2 regions of the Streptomyces sp. NPDC093261 genome follow, and region 2 is predicted to be linked to the other one. Evidence: riboswitches for the same ligand, from Rfam matches in the RefSeq annotation. Region 2 holds a riboswitch; the other holds the start of a gene.

Region 1 (9,465 bases), on a different contig from region 2:
AGGTGACATGGTGAAAGCCCGCCCGACGCAGCAGTTCAGCGTGGCGGGCCGCGGTCAGGTGCTCGCCCGCGCTTCCACCCCGCACGGTCAGGCGCTGCTCGCGCCGGCTGAACAGGTCGACGAGCTCGGGGTCCTGCGCCGCCCTGCTCCACCAGGACTGCCAGTCCTCATGGACGTGGCTCCCGGCTCGCTCGGCCCGGCGGCGGCCCACGTGGACGGTGAGTTCCGAACACCGTGGGGCGCTCTGGGGGAAGTGGTCCCCGTTGACCAGGGCACCGCCCGGTCGGAGAAGTGCCGCCAAGTGCCGGTAGGTGTCCAGGAGCGTCGGCTCCGGGAGGTAGTGGAGGGCCGTTGTGGAGACGGCCGCGTCCAGCGGGCGGTCCAGTCGCAGGGCGTCGATCCAGCCGTCGTCACCGATCACGGCGTCCACGTAGCGGGCGGCGTCCGCGTGGTGGGTGCGGCCCAGTTCCAGGAGGAGAGGGTCCATGTCGACGGCGACGATCTCCGCGTCCGGCAGACGCCCGGCGAGCCTGGCCGCCAGGGAACCGGGCCCGCACCCCAGGTCCAGGAGCAGCGGCCTGGTGCGGCCGGCTGTGACGTGTTCGACCACATCGGCGATCACGGTGAACCGCTCCTCACGGTCGACGGCGTAACGCTGCTGTTGGAGTTCCCAGCGCTCCACCCACTCCTTGGCCGTCTCCATGCTCACGCCCATAGGGTCGCGCCACCTCTTCCATCTGACACCTGTCGCCGACACTGCCGAATGTACAGGCGCTGGAAACGGTTTTCATCGCGGATTCACCCGAGCGAGGTGAGTGCGGCCAGCAGGCGGTCGATTTCGTCGACGGTGTTGTACACGTGCAGGCTGACCCGTACGGAACCGTCCTTCTTCTCGTCCGCCCCGGCCTGGCAGAGGCTGTCCGCCCGGACCATGAAACCGTGGCTGAACAGGACGAAGCCGAGGTCGTCGGAGGGAATGTCGCCGTGCCGGAAGGTGACGATGCCGTGGCGCCGTTGTGCGGCGGGAACCAAGGAGCCGGCGGCCAGGCTGGATTGGCAGCCCAGGATCTCGTACGAGGTCAGGTGTCGTAGCCCGTCGGTCAGCCGGGAGGTGAGGGCGGCCGTCCAGTGTGCGATCCGGTCCGTGCCGACCGCGTCCAGCCAGTCGAGCGCGGCCTCCAGCGAGGCGATGCCCACGGTGTTGGGGGTGCCCTGCCAGCCACCGGGCCGGAAGGCCGGGCCGCGTGCGTTACGCGCCCAGACCGCCCCGGAGCCTGGCAGCGCCAGGGCCTTGTGCCCGGAGAAGACCACGAAGTCCACGTCGAGCGCGGACTCGTCGACACGGACCGGCAGGTGGCCGATGCTCTGGGCGGCGTCCAGGCAGATCGGCACGTCCGGGCCCACGGCCTCGCGGATGCGGTGCACGTTCATGTCGCCGCCGTACACGTGATGGACGTGCGTGGCAGCGACGAAACGGGTGCGCGGGCCGACGACCCGGTCGAAGGTCCGGTGGTCGTAGTCGCCCGACTCGGCCTGGTACGGCAGTGCCCGCACCTGGACGCGGACTCCCCGGTCGGCCAGCAGCCGCTGGGCCTCCAGCCAGGGATCCAGGTTCGCCCGGTGGTCGGCGAACGGGACGAGGATCTCGTCGCCGTCGGTGAGATGGGTGGTGAGCCAGTCTCGGGCGATGGCACGCAGTCCCTCGGTGGTGCCGCCGGTGAAGTGGACGTCCGATCGCCGGGGATCGGGGTCGCCCAGGAACTCCTTGACCCGCCGTCGGGTCCGTTCCACCAGCTCCGTCGTCCGGTTGGCCCACGGGTAAGTACCCCGTCCCGCATTGGCGTTGGCCGTCGTGAGATAGGCGTGTACGGCGTCCAGCACGGCCCGGGGCTTCTGGGAGGTGGCCGCGCTGTCGAGGTAGGCCAGCTCGGGGTGGGCGGTGATGATGGGGAACTCCTCCCGCATCTCCCGCTGCCAGGCGGCCGCCTCGGTCCAGTCCTCCCCGTGGACGGGGTGCACCACGCTCACTCCCGGACCAGCGGCGCGCCCGCGTCCCGCCAGGCGACGATGCCGCCGGCCAGACTGCGCACGTCGGGGTGACCCATGCGGGTCAGCAGCGCCGCGTACCGGGCGGACTTCTCACCGACCGGGCAGGCGAGCAGCACCGGCTGCCGCTTGCTGAAGGGCAGTCCGGTGCGGACGAGTTCGTCGAAGAGCTCGTCGACGATGTTGACCGATCCCTCGATGTGCAGCGCGGCGTAGGCGTGCGGGCCCCGCAGGTCCACGACGAGCGGGCGCGGCTCACCGTCCGCGATCCACCGCCGGGCGTCGTCGGTGCCGACGGTCTTGGCCTCGGCTTGTATCTCGGCTTCGGTGAGAGTCGCGGCGAAGCGCCCGCGGCGCGGACCGCCCAGGAGTTCGGGCCGACGCTGCCGTACGTAGCTGAGATAGCTCTCGGCACGGTCACAGACGATGAAGACCGCCGTCCGGCGCTGGTCCGACTCGGACAACTCCGCGTCGACGGCGCGCAGATGACGCACCGCGCCCTCGTACGCGGCGCCTCCGGTCGGTCCCGACAGCAGACCGCACCGGCGGATGAGGGTCAGCATGCCGTCGATGGCCTCCTCGGAGGTCACCGACTCGATCGTGTCGTACGTCGCCGGGTCGAACAGTCCGACCTGACGCACCTCGTCGATGGTGCGGATGCCGGGTATGAAGTCCGACTTGTGGGCGACCAGGCCGAGGACGCGCACCTCGGGGTCGTGCTCGCGCAGCACCCTGGCCACACCGGTCGACGAACCGGCCGTACCCACGCAGGCGATGAACCAGTCCGGCGCCCGCCCGTCGAGGTCCTTGACGATCTCCGGCCCGGTTCCCGCCGCGTGCGCCTCGGTGTTGCGCGGGTTGAAATACTGGTCGGTGTGCACGTACGCACTGCCCGGTTCCGAGAGCGCCTGGTGGAAACGGGTCAGTGGATCGTCCGTGTCGGTGGGGTCGAGACACTCGCTCTGCCCGGGCAGTTCCTCGATCTCGGCGCCGAGCAGCAGAAGCAGTTCCTTGACCTCCGGCACCCGCATGCGGTTGGTGACGCTCTTGAACCGCAGCCCGTGCATACCGGCCAGCAGAGCGAGGGCCTTGGCCGTGTTGCCGCTGGAGAGTTCCACGACCGTCTCACCACCCTCGGACGCGGCCTCGAGCAGCGGGCGCGCCATGTTCCAGGCGGGCCGGTCCTTGACCGAGCCGAAGGGGTTGAGCATCTCCAGCTTCGCGTACAGGTCGATGTGGCGCAGGCCGTGGACGGCCGGATCGATGCGTACCAGCGGCGTGTTGCCGATGGCCTCGGTGATGCTGTCGTACCTCATGCCCCTTGCCCCCCGGGATGTGTGATCGGCCAGTACTCCTCATCCAGGCACCAGCGCCAGGAGCCTCCTTCTCTTACGACGGCCACCGTGCGGGCCACCGGCTGCCGTTGGGCATGGTGGGCGTGGAAGTCCATGGCGTAGCCCGCCGTGTTGGCGAACGCCAGCAGGTCGCCGGCACGGGGCAGGCGGGGCAGGAAGACCGTGCGGCGCGTGATCAGGTCGGCCTCCAGGCAGAGATTGCCGACGAGGTGGACCCCCACCGGCCCCTCCTCGCCCTCCCCTCCCGCTCCGGTACGCGGGAGCAGTACGGGGTCGACGAGTACGCCGTGTTCCTCCAGGCTCACATCCCCGGCGTTCATCCCGAGCCGCACCAGATACTCCCCGGCCCCCTCACCGATGCGCCGTACGTCCAAGACCCGCGCCAGCGAGAGCCCGCACTGGTCGACGAGGGCCCGGCCCGGTTCGACGTACAGGTCGTAGAGGTGCTCCAGGAGCAGAGTGGCGGGCGGTCGGCCCAGGATGGGCGTGGGCAGCGAGAGCAACTCGTCGAGGTAGCCGGGCCCGGCGGTGGGGCGGTACGCCGGGTAGAGGGCGGCGGCCCCCCGCACCGTACCGCCCTCGTTGCGCAGCCCGTAGCCGTGCCCGCGCCAGGTCAGGGGCGGGCGGGTGCCGAGCACCGCCTCGGTCAGTGCGGTGGTGTACCGCTCCCACTGACCGGCGTCGTCGACGTAGCCGACACCGAAGCCCCCGCCGATGTCGATGACGCGCGGTGCCAGGCCCCGGGCGCGGCACTCGTCCATGACCGTCACACAGCGTTCCAGGGCAGGGACCTTCTCCGCCAAGGCGGTCGTGTCCAGGTGGTAGGCGACACCGGTCAGCTCGACGGCGTCACGGTGCCGTTCGACTGCCGACAGCAGCTCGTCGAGCTCTCCCACCGGGGAACCGAAGCGGCTGCGCCGCGACAGCATCCGCACACCCGCGGGTTGCGAGTCATCGACCGAATCGAACGCCGAGAGCCGCAGCAGAACGTCGACGCGGGGGAGGTCGTGCTTCCGCACCACGTCGGCCAGTTGGTCCAGCTCGCCGCGCGAGTCGAGGTTCACCGTCGCCCCGACGCGGGCGGCCAGCCACAGGAACTCCGGGTCCTTCGGCCCGGTGGCCATGATGCGGTCGGGTGTGACGCCGGACCCCAGAACATGCCGCAGCTCCCCCAGCGAGGCGACATCGACGCCCACTCCGGCCGGGTCCGCGGCGGCCAGCCGCCGTACGAGGGCGCTGGACCGGTTCGCCTTGTGGGCGTAGTACACCCGGCCGGCCAGGTGGTGGTCGCGGTAGACGGCACGGAAGCGGCCGGCGTTCTCGGCGATCCGCTCCGGCAGCAGCACATTGAGCGGAGAGCCGAGTGCGTCGACGAGGGAGTGCAGGAACGGTGCGTCGGCCAGCAGTGAACTGAGCGGTGGCTCCAGTCGTGGTCGCAGATACAAGGGCACACCCACGGCAGGCACCTTCCCTTCCCCCTCCGCACCGGCCGACCGGGCCCCGTCAGCCGTCCGGACGTATTCATTTCCACCTACAACGGCCATTAAGCCCCGAACGGCCGCGCAGCCGAGGCCGTTGAGTGTGCGCCTCCTGCGGTCCAGCGCGGCTCGATCGTGCGGGTCGGGCGCGAGCGGCGCATGGAGAACGTCGGCTTGAGCGGCGCGCATGCCCCGTGCGTCCTGGAAGCCGGTGCCCAGCGTTCGGCGGGCTCTCCGACTTCCCGCCGAAGACCTATGAGGGGGTAAAGAATCCCTTCGCACACTGTCGGCCGCAATGAGGCGGAGTTACCTTCCTCTCACGTTCTGTCATGCACATTCACGCAATCAGCATGTCATGTCCATGACTGCACGACGCCGCTGTGCACGTCACGGGCCTGCCCACCCAGAGCGAGAAACCCCACTTCCCGATGGAGGCAGCACCCCATGCGTGAGTCACGCCCGAGCAACCAAAGACGCAGTCTGCGAAGACTCGTCGCCGTCGCCTTCCCGGCCCTCTCCCTCGCCGTCGCCGGGTTCTACGCGGCACCTTCGGCCGGGGCCCAGCCCGCCACAGCGCAGCCGCACCTCTCCAAGACCACCCAGAACGCCAAGGCGCTGACCGACCCGAGCCGGCAGACCTACCACTCCACCGGCAGGGCGGGACAGAAGGTGCCCACCCAGCACCTGTGCGCCACCGCCCAGCCGGGCCACGCGTCCTGCTTCGCCCAGCGCCGCACCGACATCAAGCAGCGCCTGGCCTCGGCGGTCGCCGCCGCCGCGCCCTCCGGCCTCTCCCCGGCCAACCTGCACAGCGCCTACAACCTGCCCACCACGGCCGGTTCGGGCATGACGGTCGGCATCGTGGACGCCTACAACGACCCCAACGCCGAGTCGGACCTGGCCACCTACCGGTCGCAGTTCGGCCTGTCCGCCTGCACCAAGGCCAACGGCTGCTTCAAGCAGGTCAGCCAGACCGGCTCCACCACCCAGCTGCCGACCAACGACAGCGGCTGGGCCGGCGAAGAGATGCTCGACATCGACATGGTCAGCGCGGTCTGCCCCAACTGCAACATCATCCTGGTCGAGGCCAACTCCGCGACCGACTCCGACCTCGGCACCGCCGAGAACGAGGCCGTCACACTCGGCGCCAAGTTCGTCTCCAACAGCTGGGGCGGCTCCGAGTCCTCCTCCCAGACCAGCGAGGACACCTCGTACTTCAAGCACCCGGGCGTCGCGATCACCGTCTCCTCGGGCGACTCCGCCTACGGCGCCGAGTACCCGGCGACCTCCCAGTACGTGACCGCCGTCGGCGGCACCGCGCTCACCACCGCCTCCAACTCCCGCGGCTGGAGCGAGTCCGTCTGGCACACCAACTCCACCGAGGGCACCGGCTCCGGCTGCTCCGCCTACGACCCGAAGCCGAGCTGGCAGACCGACACCGGCTGCTCCAAGCGCATGGAGGCCGACGTCTCCGCCGTCGCAGACCCCGCCACCGGCGTGGCGGTCTACGACACCTACGGGGGCTCCGGCTGGGCGGTCTACGGCGGCACCAGCGCCTCCTCGCCGATCATCGCCTCGGTCTACGCCCTCGCGGGCACCCCGGGCGCGAGCGACTACCCGGCGAAGTACCCGTACTCCCACACCGGCAACCTGTACGACGTGACCAGCGGCAACAACGGCTCCTGCTCCCCGTCGTACTTCTGCACCGCCGGCACCGGCTACGACGGCCCGACCGGCTGGGGCACCCCCAACGGCACCGCCGCCTTCACCTCCGGCGGCGGCGGTGGCGGCAACACGGTGACCGTCACCAGCCCCGGCAGCCAGTCCACCACCACCGGGAGCTCGGTCAGCCTGCAGATCCACGCCACCGACAGCGCCGGCGCGGCCCTCACCTACAGCGCGAGCGGCCTGCCCACCGGCCTGTCCATCAACAGCTCCACCGGCCTGATCTCCGGCACGGCCTCCACCGCGGGCACCTACCAGGTCACGGTCACCGCGACCGACTCCACCGGCGCCTCCGGCTCGACCTCCTTCACCTGGACCGTCGGCTCCGGCGGTGGCGGCGGCTGCACCTCCTCCCAGCTGCTGGCCAACCCGGGCTTCGAGTCCGGCAGCACCGGCTGGAGCGCGACCAGCGGCGTCATCACCAACGACTCCGGTGAGGCGGCCCACAGCGGCTCCTACAAGGCATGGCTCGACGGCTACGGCTCCTCGCACACCGACACCCTGTCCCAGTCGGTGACGATCCCGGCCGGCTGCAAGGCCACGCTCACCTTCTACCTGCACATCGACACCGCCGAGACCACCACCAGCACCGCGTACGACAAGCTGACGGTGACCGCCGGTTCGACCACCCTGGCGACCTACTCGAACCTCAACAAGGCCTCCGGGTACGCGCAGAAGACCTTCGACCTGTCCTCGTTCGCGGGCTCGACGGTCACCCTGAAGTTCAACGGCGTGGAGGACTCCTCGCTGCAGACCAGCTTCGTCGTGGACGACACCGCCCTGACGACCAGCTGATCCTCACGATCCGAGCACCCGGTCCCGCACGCGGAAGCCGTCCGCGTGCGGGACACACCCGTTGGGGGCGCATCCGCGTGACCAGCGGCGCAACCGGTCGTAGTCGCAGCCCTTGTCGCCCGCAGCGGTGCGGGCCGTCGCCGACGAGTCCGCGGCAGCCGTTCCCACGCCTGCGCCCTAGGGAGTGCAGTGGCGCAGCAGCGCGGAAACCGGACCGTCGACGAGTCGGTAGCGCACGATCCGGCCGTCCTTCTCGCCCTCGACGATGCCGGCGGTCCGCAGCAGACGCAGCGCCTGGGAGACGGCGGTGTCCCGCATCCCGGTGGCCACGGCGAGGTCGGAGACGGCGATGGGGCCCGCCTCGTGGAGGGCGAGCAGCAAGGACAGGCGTCCGGGATCGGAGAGCAAGGAGAAGCGGTCGGCCCAGGCTCGTACGCGTTCGGGCTCACCGACGGCGGCGATGGCGTCGCAGACCCTGTGGCCGTCGATGGTCCGCTGCCCGGCGCGTTCCGCGGGGACGAGATGCATGGACTCATCATCGCAGCCGTCCTCGCCCGCCTCCACACCTGATCAGATATGCAGCCTTGCAGCCATGTCCCACGGCCTCCTAGGGTGGGCGGGCCGTGGTGTTCGGGAAGACCGGTGACAGCCCTCAGGGGCTCAGTCCGGAGCGGCCCTCGCCACTGTGATCGGGGAGTTCCCGCCCCATGCGTTGCCACTGGCCTCACGGCCGGGAAGGCAGGGGCGGGCGCGTCGACCCGTCAGCCAGGAGACCGGCCACGGCATCACGAAGCTGATCCACGAGGTGCTGGAGCGTGACCGTATGACCGTGTCCCAAGGCGTGCCCGAAACCACCGCCGCCAAGTCCTTCCGCTGGCGGCGCGAGGACACTCTCCGAACCGCCGGTCTCCTTGCCGTGATCGTCGCCCTGCACGTGCTCGCGTTCGGGATCCTCCTGCTGGTGATTCCGCGTCACTACGAGGTCGGCACCAAGGCGTTCGGCATCGGCCTGGGCATCACCGCCTACACGCTCGGCATGCGGCATGCCTTCGACGCCGACCACATCGCGGCCATCGACAACACCACCCGGAAGCTGATGGCCGACGGCCGGCGGCCGGTGTCGGTGGGCTTCTGGTTCGCGCTCGGGCACTCCAGTGTGGTGGTCGTCATGGCCGCGCTGGTCGCCGGCGGCGCCAAGCTCGCCGGCACGCTGATGAAGGACGACTCCCGGACCCACCAGGTCCTCGGCACGGTGGGCACCACGGTCTCCGGCGGCTTCCTGTACCTCATCGCCGCTCTCAACCTGGTCGCGCTGTTCGGCATCCTGCGGGTGTTCAAGGCCATGCGCGCCGGGCACTACGACGAGGCGGAGCTGGAGGCCCATCTCGACTCGCGCGGCTTCATGAACCGCGTCCTGGGCCGGCTCACCAAGTCCATCCGCCGCCCCGGCCAGATGTTCCCGCTCGGCTTCCTGTTCGGGATCGGCTTCGACACCACGACCGAGGTCCTGCTCCTCGCCCTGGCCGGCAACGGCGCCGCCGCCGGGCTGCCCTGGTACGCGATTCTGTGCCTGCCCCTCCTCTTCGCGGCGGGCATGAGCCTGTTCGACACCCTCGACGGCACCTTCATGAACTTCGCCTACCAGTGGGCGTTCTCGAACCCCGTGCGCAAGGTGTTCTACAACCTCACGATCACCGGCCTGTCCATCGCGGTGGCCTTCTTCGTCGGTACGATCGAGCTGGTCGGCGTGCTGCACGACAGGCTCGGCCTGAGCGATGACGTCACCGGCTGGGTCGCGGGCCTGGACCTGGACAATGTCGGCTACGTCATCGTCGGGCTGTTCGTGGTCGTCTGGGCCGTGGCTCTCCTCTACTGGCGCCTGGCCAAGGTCGAGGAGCGCTGGAGCGCCCGCGCCGCCGACGCCGGCTGACGGCACAGCGGCGACCGCCTCGGCAGGAGGGGCCGGAGGCCGTGCTTCCCGAGATTCCCCGGGTCAGCAGCCCGCCGACCCACCATCGACATACAGGTGCCCTGCCGACGGTCTCCCGCCGGCAGGGCGGCTGCCC
Region 2 (9,465 bases):
GGGTTGCGGACCCCTTAGTGCGGGTCGAAGGCCACCGGGCTCTCGAAGGCCGCACGGCGGGTCGCCCGGCGCAGTGCCTTGAGGACGGCCGGGCCGAGGAAGCAGGTCAGCACGAGCGTGAGGAGGGCGCGGCCCAGGTCCCAGCCCAGGGAGGTGGCCAGGCAGTACGCCAGGAAGCGGGCGAGAGTGGTGGCGAGAGGGGCGTGCGGGTCGTAGGCGATGCTCGAGGCGAGCGCCCCCATGAAGGGCCAGCCGGCCAGGTTCATCACCGTGCCGTACGCGAACGCGGCGAGGAACCCGTACCCGGCGAGCAGCGCCACCTCGCCCCGCCCGCGCAGACGGTCGGGGCCCGGCAACAGCCCCGCGCCCAGCGTGAACCACCCCATGGCCAGCATCTGGAACGGCAGCCACGGGCCCACCCCGCCCGTCAGCAGCGCGGACGCGAACATCGTCACATTGCCGAGCACGAACCCGAAGCCCGGCCCGAGCACCCGCCCGCTCAGCACCATCAGAAAGAACATCGGCTCCAGGCCCGCGGTACCCGCGCCGATCGGCCGCAGGGCGGCGCCGGTCGCGGCGAGTACGCCCAGCATGGCGACGGCCTTCGGGCCGAGCCCCGACTCGGAGACCGCCGCCGCCACGACGGCGACGAGCAGAACGAGCAGCCCGGCGAAGAGCCAGGGGGCGTCCTGGGCGTGCGCGCCGAGCCCCGAGGCAGGGTCGGCGAACAGAGGCCAGGTGAAACCGACGGCACCGACCACGCTCACCAGGAGGAGGGCGGCGACGGACCGGGGGCCGAGGCGGACGGGACGGGCCTGCGGGGACGCGACGGGCCCGGAGGGCGTGCCGGCTCCCGGCGCGGAGGCCGTGACCGGATCCGGGGAAGGACGGCTCATGAGGACAGTGCCTCCCGGACCTGGGCGACCGTGAGCCACCGCTGGGGGGCGAGGACCTTCGCCACCTGGGGCGCGTACGACGGGGAGGCGACGACCACCTCGGCGGCGGGGCCGTCGGCGACCACCTCGCCGTCCGCGAGGATCACCACGCGGTGCGCGAGTTCGGCGGCCAGTTCCACGTCGTGGGTGGCCAGCACGAGGGCGTGGCCCTCGGCGACGAGCCTGCGCAGCACGGCCACCAGACGGGCCTTCGCCGCGTAGTCGAGACCCCGCGTCGGCTCGTCCAGGAGAAGCAGCGGGGGGCGTGCGGTGAGCACGACGGCGAGCGCGAGCGCCAGCCGCTGTCCCTCCGACAGGTCCCTCGGGTGGGTGGCGTCCGCGACGCCGGGCAGCAGTTCGGAGACCAGGGCCCGGCAGCTTCCCGGGGCGGCGCCCGCGTCCCGGTCGGCCGCCGCGCACTCGGCGGACACCGTGTCCGCGTACAGCAGGTCCCGGGGTTCCTGCGGTACGAGGCCCACACGGCGCACCAGGTCGCGCGGGGCCGTGCGGTGTGGCACCGCGCCGCCGACCCGTACCCGGCCGCGGGCCGGTTCGACGAGCCCGACGAGCGCGGCGAGAAGCGTGGACTTCCCGGCGCCGTTGCGGCCCATGAGGGCGATGGTCTCGCCCGGGCCTACGGTGAGGTCGACATGGCGCAGGGCCTCGACGCGGCCACGGCGGACGCCGAGTGACTCGACGACCGCGGCGGGGAGGGGCCTCGCGGGAGTGTCCGTTCCCATGACTTCCCCGGCGACGGGTGCCGGGGTGTGTCGGCGCAGGAAGCGGCGCGGGGCGGGGACGGGCACCGGATCGTGGTGCGCGATCCGGCGCGGGCGCCCGGTCTCGCGCGGTGCGGGTACCGCCTCCGCCAGCCGCTCCCGCAGGGCGCCCGCGCGGCGGCGGGCGTCGCGGACGGTCAGGGGGAGCGGGGACCAGCCCGCCAGCCGGCCGAGGTCCACCACCGGCGGATACACCGGGGAGACCGCCATGACCTCCGCCGGGGTGCCGAGGACCGGGCGGGCGCCGGGAGCCGGGAGGAGCACGACGCGGTCGGCGTAGTGCACGACCCGCTCCAGGCGGTGCTCGGCCAGCAGGACCGTCGTGCCGAGGTCGTGGACGAGCCGTTGCAGCACGGCGAGGACCTCCTCGGCCGCCGCCGGGTCCAGCGCGGACGTCGGCTCGTCGAGGACGAGGACCCGGGGATGCGGGGTGAGGACCGAGCCGATGGCCACGCGCTGCTGCTGGCCGCCGGAGAGGGTGGCGATCGGCCGGTCCCTCAGGCCCGCCAGCCCGAGCAGGTCCAAGGTCTCCTCGACCCGCCGTCGCATCACGTCCGGGGCGAGCCCCAACGACTCCATCCCGTAGGCGAGTTCGTCCTCGACGGTGTCCGTCACGAAGTGGGACAGCGGATCCTGCCCCACCGTGCCGACCACATCGGCGAGTTCGCGCGGCTTGTGGGTGCGGGTGTCGCGGCCGGCCACTGTGACCCGGCCGCGCAGGGTGCCGCCCGTGAAATGCGGGACGAGCCCGCCGACCGCGCCGAGCACCGTCGACTTGCCGACCCCCGACGGGCCGACCAGGAGCGTCAGTTCACCCTCCGGGACCTCGAAGTCGATGTCCCGCACCACGGGTTCGGCCGCTCCGTCGTATGTCACGGAGACCTTCTCGAAGCGGATCACACGGACTCCTCGGGGGCGGGGGTGACGAACGCGGGCAGCAGGCCGAGCAGCACCGCCGCGGCGGGGAGCAGCGGCAGCGCCGGGGCGGCCAGGGGGACGACACCGGGGTGCAGGGCGGCGGGGTCGTAGGCGGCCCAGACGGCCGGGAGCGCCGCGGCGGCGATCCCGGAGCCGGCGACCAGCCACGCCCGCGCGTCCCATGCGTCGGGGCGGTAGCGGGTGCGCGGCGAGCGGCGGCCGCCCAGCCGCAGCCCGGCGAGGGCGGCAAGGAGACCGGCGAGCAGGACGGGCAGCCCGTAGGCGGCCCCCTCCGCGGTCAGCAGTCCGTAGGTGCCCGCGCAGACGCCGAGCAGCCCCCCCAGGGTGAGGGCGGTGGTGGTGCGGCGGACGGCCGGCGGGACGGCCGCGGTGCGGCCGAAGCCGCGCGCGTCCATCGCGGCGGCGAGCGCCACCGAACGCTCCAATGCGCCCTCCAGAACCGGAAGTCCGACCTGGAGCAGACCGCGCAGCCCCCGGTCGGGCCGGCCGCGCAGCCGGCGTGCGGCGCGCAGCCGCCGTACGTCGGCGACGAGATGCGGGGCGAAGGTGAGCGCGACGACGACCGCCACCCCCGCCTCGTACAGCGCGCCCGGCAGGGCCTTCAGCAGCCGGGCGGGGTTCGCCAGGGCGTTCGCGGCGCCCACGCAGATCAGCAGCGTGGCCAGCCGCAGACCGTCGTACAGGGCGAAGACGAGACTCTCCGCGGTGACCCGGCCGCCGAGGCGGATCCCCTGCGCCCAGTGCGGGAGCGGGACCTCGGGGAGGGTGAACAGGGTGTGGGTGCCCGGGATGGGCGAGCCGAGGACCACGGTGAACAGCAGCCGGATGGCGAGGACGGCGAGGCCGAGCCTGGCGAAGGCGGCGTAGGAGCGGGACCAGGGGGCGGTGGTGCGGCGGGCCGCGACGACATAGGCGGACACCGCGACCAGGAGGGCCAGCAGCAGCGGGTTGGTGGTGCGGGTCGCGGCGGTGGCGAGTCCGAGGGCCCACAGCCACCAGGCGCCCGGATGCACGGCCGGCCCGCCGCGCACGGGACGGGCCGCCACCGTCAGCCCCTCCGGCGGCGCGCCTGCCACACCGCCGCCGCGCCCAGCGCGGCCACGGCGGCGGCGCCCGCGAGGACGCCCACCGACGGGCCGTGGTGCGCCGTGCCCTTCGCCGGCGCCTGTGCCTTCGACTGCCCCTGATGGGCCGTGCCCTGCGCCGGGTTCCGGTCCTGCCCGGCGCTCACCTGCTCGCCGCAGCCCTTGGCCGGATACCCCGCGATCGCGCACAGCAGGGCGTTGGTGTCATAGCGCAGCGGGCCCGCGACCGCGGCCAGGGCGTCCGCCGTCGTCGCGTCCCCGGGCACGCGGGCGCAGGCCGTGCGCTCGGCCGGCGGCCGTTCGCCGGTGGGGGCGTCCGCCGCCGTGCCGAAGTCCAGGACCAGGGCCACGCGCTTGTGACCGTCCCGGGCGGGCGTGCCGGCGCAGATCGTCGCGAAGTCCGCGCTGCCGCGCGGCCTCGTGGCGTCCGCGGAGTCCTCGCTCACCGCGAACCGGAAGCCCTGTACGTCCCCGTCGGAAGGGCGGCCGGCCGAGGGGCCCTGGGTGGCGTACGTCCAGGCGTTGCCGTTCCGCTCCCAGAAGGACCAGTAGCGGTAGCCGACGGCCTGGGCCCGGCCCGCGCTCCCGAGCAGCACACACACCGCCATCAGCAGCAGGAGCGGTGCGGCCGGGAGCGGGGCGCCCGCACGGACGCGACTCACGGCTGCTGCCGCTTGCCGCGGCCGCTGAGCAGGAAGCCGATGCCGATGCCGGCGACGAGGAAGACGCCGACGATCCACCACACGCCGAAGGCGGAGTCCGAGTCGGCCTTCTTACCGGGCTTCTCGGTCTTGTCGGTCTTCTGGGTGGCGTCGGCCGCCTGCGGGGCCGGGCCCGTCGCGTTCAGCGCGGTGACCAGGTCGGTTCCGCCGAAGTGACGGGGGTCGGTGCCCGTCGCGTGCGCGGCGAGGATCAGCTGGGCGTACGCGGCCGGGCCGCTCTGCCGCGCCCAGGGCCCGGAGTGGGTCTCCAGCCAGTGCAGGGCGCCGGAAGCCCGCTCGCCCTGACCGGCGGTGGCGAGGGCGACCACCGCGTCCGCCGTGTTGCCGTAGTCGGGCTGGTCCTTGGCGCCGGGCAGGGCCGAGGTGAGGTGCTGGTCCCTGGCCAGGGCCTTGAGCAGGTACGCGGCGCCGTTGTGCGCGGCCTGGCGCGCATCGGTGGCCTTCCCGCACGCCGGGGCCGTGCCCTGGGCCGGAGCCCTCTCCCCGGCGAGCCCCTTGCCCAGCGCGCCGACCACGGCCGCGGCGGTGGCGTCCGCGTTGGCGGTGAGCGCGCCCTTCTTGTCGGGCTGGTAGGCGAAGGCCCCCGCCCCGTCGCCGTCGCAGGGCAGCGCGAGCTTCAGCAGCGCGTCGTAGGGGGACTTGCCGTCCTTGCGGACGTCCTCGGGCCGCTCGCCCGCCGCCGTGAGCGCCCCGATCACGACGGACGTCGAGTTCGCGTCGCTCGCGCCACCCGCGGTGTAGCCCCAGCCGCCGTCCTTGTTCTGCGCGGACTTCAGCCAGGCCACCGCCTTGCCGCGCTCGGCTCCGTGGCCGCCGAGCGCGGCGAGGGCCTGTACGGCCGCCGCGGTGTTGTTGGTGTCGACGGGCGTCTTGGCGTCGCACTTCGCGGCCGGCTGCGGGCGGTACGGGGCGAAGGCGCCGCTCGCGCACTGCTGGCCCGTCAGCCAGTCCACCGCCGCGGCGGCGGGCCGCACACCGGCCGTGTGCTGGGCGAGCAGGGCGAGCGACTGCCGCCAGACACCGTCGTAGGTGGGGTCCGCGGTGCCGTAGAGACCGGACGGCAGCGACGGCGAGGCGGACGGCGAGGGGGAGGCCGCGAAGGCCGAGGCGGGGGCCCCGGCGACGGCGGCTATGGCGGCCAGTACCGCGGCGCTGCGGCGAACGATCATGATGGGCGGATGCCTCTCCCTTGGTGTCCGGGAGCAGGGCGGCACGGGGCATCCCCCGGGCGGCTCGGCTCCGTAGACCTCGACGGTGCCGTACACCGGCGGGCCGCCGGTGCGCGTGAGCCGGTCACGTTCCGTACGCGGTGTTCCGGCTCACCGCCTCGGGGACGGCTTACGGTTGCGGGTCAGCGCCGGATTTGCACCGGCTTCCCCCCGTACGGGTGTGAGAACGACCCGGCCACTGTACCCGCCGGTGAAAGCGGACCTGGGAGGCCCCTGTGAGAGGCGCACTAGCGGGTGAGCCGGGACGTCTCCCCGCCGAAGGGGAGGAAGAGGACGCGGGAGGCAAGCAGCCAGACACCGTCGACCTTGCGGAACGTGTCCTCGTAGTGCCCGACTTGGGTGGGCGGTCCTGCCGGGACCATGCCGCCGTCGTACCCGTCGACGCGATACGTCGTGAAGTACGACGTCGCGGTGGCCGTGTCCGGGGACGCAGGCGTGACCAGGATGTTGGACATCAGACGGCGGGAGAGCCGGTCGGCGGGGCGGGAGCCGAAGTACCTGCGCAGCGCCTCGCGGCCCTCGATCCGGCGCCCGCCCGCCGGCCACTCCCAGCCGCCGTCGGCCGTGAACAGCTCGGCCACCGTCGCGGGCTCGCCGAGGTCGAGGCGGTGGACGAAGTCGAGGATCAGGCGCTCGCAGGCACGTTCGGCGAGGAGGTGCTCCAAGGGGTCCATGGGGTTCATACGCCTTGGTACCAGGGAAGGTCCGCGAGGCGCGAGGGCCTCACAGGACCGCGTACGCCACCGGGTCCGTGCCCGGTACCGGCTCCGCCCGGCCCAGTTTCACCAGTCGGCGCAGATGGGCCTCCGCCTCCGAGACCGCGATGGTGCGGGAGCCGTAGGGGATCTGTGCCCAGGGGCGGTTCCACTCCATGCGCTCGGCGAGCTGCCAGGGGGTCAGCGGAGTGCCGAGGAGGGCGAGCAGGCCCGTCAGCCGCTCCTCGTGGTGGGCCAGCAGCTCCCGGACGCGGGCGGGCGCGTCGGTGAACGGGTGCTGGTGGGCTGGCAGCACCTCGGCGGGTGCGAGGCGGCCGACGCGCTCCAGGGAGTCGAGGTAGTCGCCGAGCGGATCGGCGACCACGGTCGTGTCGTCCAGGTCCTCGTACAGGCCGATGTGCGGGGTGATCTCCGGCAGCAGGTGGTCGCCGGAGAACAGACGGCCGCGGCCCGGGAGTCCGGCGGGGTGCTCCTCCTCCAGATGGAGGCAGACATGGCCGGGGGTGTGCCCCGGGGTCCAGATCGCGCGCAGGCGGCGGCCCGGGAGGTCGAGCAGCTCGCCGGGGACGATCTCACGGTCGGGCAGGGCGGGGGAGAGGCCGGGCAGCGAGCGCGGCGTGCGCAGTGGCGCGAGGTGCTCCTCGGGGGCACCGGCCGCCGCGAGCTTGGCGCGCATGTAGGTGAACCAGTGCTCGGGGCGGGCCTCTCGGGTGCGCCGTACGACCGCGGTGTCCGCCGCGTGCATCGCGACCCAGGCGCCGGAGGCTTCGCGGACCCGGCCCGAGAGGCCGTGGTGGTCGGGGTGGTGATGGGTGATCACCACGCCGTGGATCTCCGCGACCGAGGTGCCGCAGGTCGTCAGTGCGTCGGTGAGGGCGTCCCAGGAGTCCGGGTCGTCCCAGCCCGTGTCGACCAGCACCGGGCCGCGGTCGGTGTCGACGACGTACACCAGCGTGTGGCCGAGGGGGTTGTCCGGGATGGGAACCCTGAGGGAGCGTACGCCCCCGCCCTGATCGGCCGTCCACGCCATGCGCTCCCCCGTCCGCCGCCCTACGGCCCACTATAACTAGAACACGTTTCGACAGTAGCCCGATCGAACCGGTGCGTGGACTCCGTCGGCCGGAACTGGTAACAGTTCTGGTGTCGACGACATCTGATGGATCGTCAGCAAGTGTCCCGGGGAGGCAGCCGGTCATGACCGAGCTCGTGGAACACGGACAGCTGTTCATCGGCGGGGAGTTGACCGACCCCCTGGGCAGGGACGTGATCGAGGTGGTCTCCCCGCACACCGAGGAGATCATCGGCCGGGTGCCGCACGCCTCGCCCGAGGACGTCGACCGGGCCGTCGCCGTCGCGCGCCGCGCCTTCGACGAGGGCCCCTGGCCGAGGGCGTCGCTCGACGAGCGGATCGAGGTCGTGACGAGGATCAAGGACGGAGTCGCCGCCCGTCACGAGGAGATCGCCCGCGTGATCTCTTCCGAGAACGGCTCCCCGTACTCCTGGAGCGTCCTCGCGCAGGCGCTCGGCGCGATGATGGTCTGGGACGCGGCGATCACGGTCGCGCGGGCCTTCCCCCATGAGGAGCGGCGCGACGGCGTCCTCGGGAGGATCCTCGTGCGGCGGGAGCCGGCCGGGGTCGTGGCGGCCGTCGCGCCCTGGAACGTCCCCCAGTTCGTCGCCGCCGCCAAGCTCGCGCCCGCGCTGCTCGCCGGCTGCACGGCGGTGCTCAAGCCGTCGCCCGAGTCCCCGCTCGATGCCTACCTCCTCGGCGAGATCGCCCGGGAGGCCGGGCTGCCGGAGGGCGTGCTGTCGATCCTGCCCGCGGACCGCGAGGTGAGCGAGTACCTCGTCGGACACCCCGGCGTCGACAAGGTGTCCTTCACCGGCTCGGTGGCGGCGGGCAGGCGCGTGATGGAGGTCGCCTCGCGGAACCTGACGCGGGTGACCCTGGAGCTGGGCGGCAAGTCGGCGGCCGTGGTGCTGCCCGACGCGGATGTCTCCCAGGCCGTGGCGGGGATCGTCCCGGCCGCCTGGATGAACAACGGCCAGGCGTGCGTGGCACAGACCCGCATCCTGCTGCCGCGCTCCCGCTACGACGAGTTCGCCGGCGCCCTCGCCGCCGCGGCGGGCGCGCTCGTGGTCGGCGATCCGCTGGATGCGGCCACCCAGGTCGGCCCGCTGGTGGCCAGGCGCCAGCAGCAGCGCAGCCTCGACTACATCCGGATCGGCCAGGAGGAGGGCGCCAAGGTCCTCGCCGGCGGCGGGCGCCCGTCAGGCCTGGACCGCGGCTGGTATGTGGAGCCGACCCTCTTCGGCGAAGTCGACAACTCCATGCGCATCGCCCGCGAGGAGATCTTCGGACCCGTGATCTGTCTGCTGCCGTACGGCGACGAGAGCGAGGCCGTGAAGATCGCGAACGACTCGGAGTACGGGCTCAGCGGCAGCGTGTGGACGGCGGACGCCGAACACGGGATCGAGATCGCCCGGCGGGTGCGGACCGGCACGTACTCGGTGAACACGTTCAGCCTCGACATGCTCGGCCCCTTCGGCGGCTACAAGAACTCCGGGCTGGGCCGGGAGTTCGGGCCCGAGGGCTACGGCGAGTTCCTGGAGCACAAGACGATCCATCTGCCGGCCGGGTACGGAGAGGCGTAGCGCATGGGCGACCGCTGGCACATCGAGGTCGACCGCACGCTCTGCATCGGCTCCATGCAGTGCGTCCACCGGGCACCCGACGCCTTCCGTCTCGACTCCGCCCGGCAGTCCCACCCCGTGGAACCGGACGCCGACGCGGGTGAGCCGGTTCTGGAGGCGGCGGAGAACTGCCCCGTGGAGGCGATCCTGATCACGCTGACGGGGAGCGGGGAGCCGGTGTTCCCGCCCGAGGAGTAGGGGCGGCGGAGGCCGGGGGCCGGATGCCCGAAATGCTCAAAAAATCTTCTTTTGGGGTCTTCCATCCCGAGGTGCGGGAGCTACACTGAAAAGTGCCTACGGGATGAGTGGAGACACTCAACCGGAGTAGCCGACTTCGGCGTGAAGTTTCGATTTCCGCTTGGGCCG

What was found. Region 2 has a riboswitch for cobalamin ahead of ACIP94_RS02720 (prenyltransferase/squalene oxidase repeat-containing protein). Riboswitches for the same ligand answer to the same signal wherever they lie in the genome.
Region 1: it holds a riboswitch for cobalamin, as region 2 does, so the genes downstream of both, ACIP94_RS30045 (HoxN/HupN/NixA family nickel/cobalt transporter) here and ACIP94_RS02720 (prenyltransferase/squalene oxidase repeat-containing protein) in region 2, are expected to answer to the same signal.

Annotation. Positions count from the first base shown of each region.
Region 1 covers NZ_JBIVNO010000018.1:96,532-105,996, forward strand. Annotated here, with positions in the region: gene ACIP94_RS30010 (class I SAM-dependent methyltransferase) at 1-715, opposite strand, end outside; gene ACIP94_RS30015 (aminotransferase class V-fold PLP-dependent enzyme) at 799-1,965, opposite strand; gene ACIP94_RS30020 (pyridoxal-phosphate dependent enzyme) at 2,025-3,362, opposite strand; gene ACIP94_RS30025 (Y4yA family PLP-dependent enzyme) at 3,359-4,828, opposite strand; gene ACIP94_RS30030 (putative Ig domain-containing protein) at 5,324-7,399, shown strand; gene ACIP94_RS30035 (hypothetical protein) at 7,403-7,567, opposite strand; gene ACIP94_RS30040 (ArsR/SmtB family transcription factor) at 7,577-7,927, opposite strand; cobalamin riboswitch at 8,007-8,196, shown strand; gene ACIP94_RS30045 (HoxN/HupN/NixA family nickel/cobalt transporter) at 8,223-9,329, shown strand; gene ACIP94_RS30050 (YcnI family protein) at 9,465-9,465, opposite strand, start outside.
Region 2 covers NZ_JBIVNO010000001.1:588,682-598,146, reverse strand. Annotated here, with positions in the region: gene ACIP94_RS02740 (ECF transporter S component) at 15-896, opposite strand; gene ACIP94_RS02735 (ABC transporter ATP-binding protein) at 893-2,614, opposite strand; gene ACIP94_RS02730 (CbiQ family ECF transporter T component) at 2,611-3,699, opposite strand; gene ACIP94_RS02725 (SCO2322 family protein) at 3,702-4,346, opposite strand; gene ACIP94_RS02720 (prenyltransferase/squalene oxidase repeat-containing protein) at 4,397-5,629, opposite strand; cobalamin riboswitch at 5,748-5,876, opposite strand; gene ACIP94_RS02715 (nuclear transport factor 2 family protein) at 5,917-6,363, opposite strand; gene ACIP94_RS02710 (MBL fold metallo-hydrolase) at 6,413-7,435, opposite strand; gene ACIP94_RS02705 (aldehyde dehydrogenase) at 7,600-9,060, shown strand; gene ACIP94_RS02700 (ferredoxin) at 9,064-9,297, shown strand.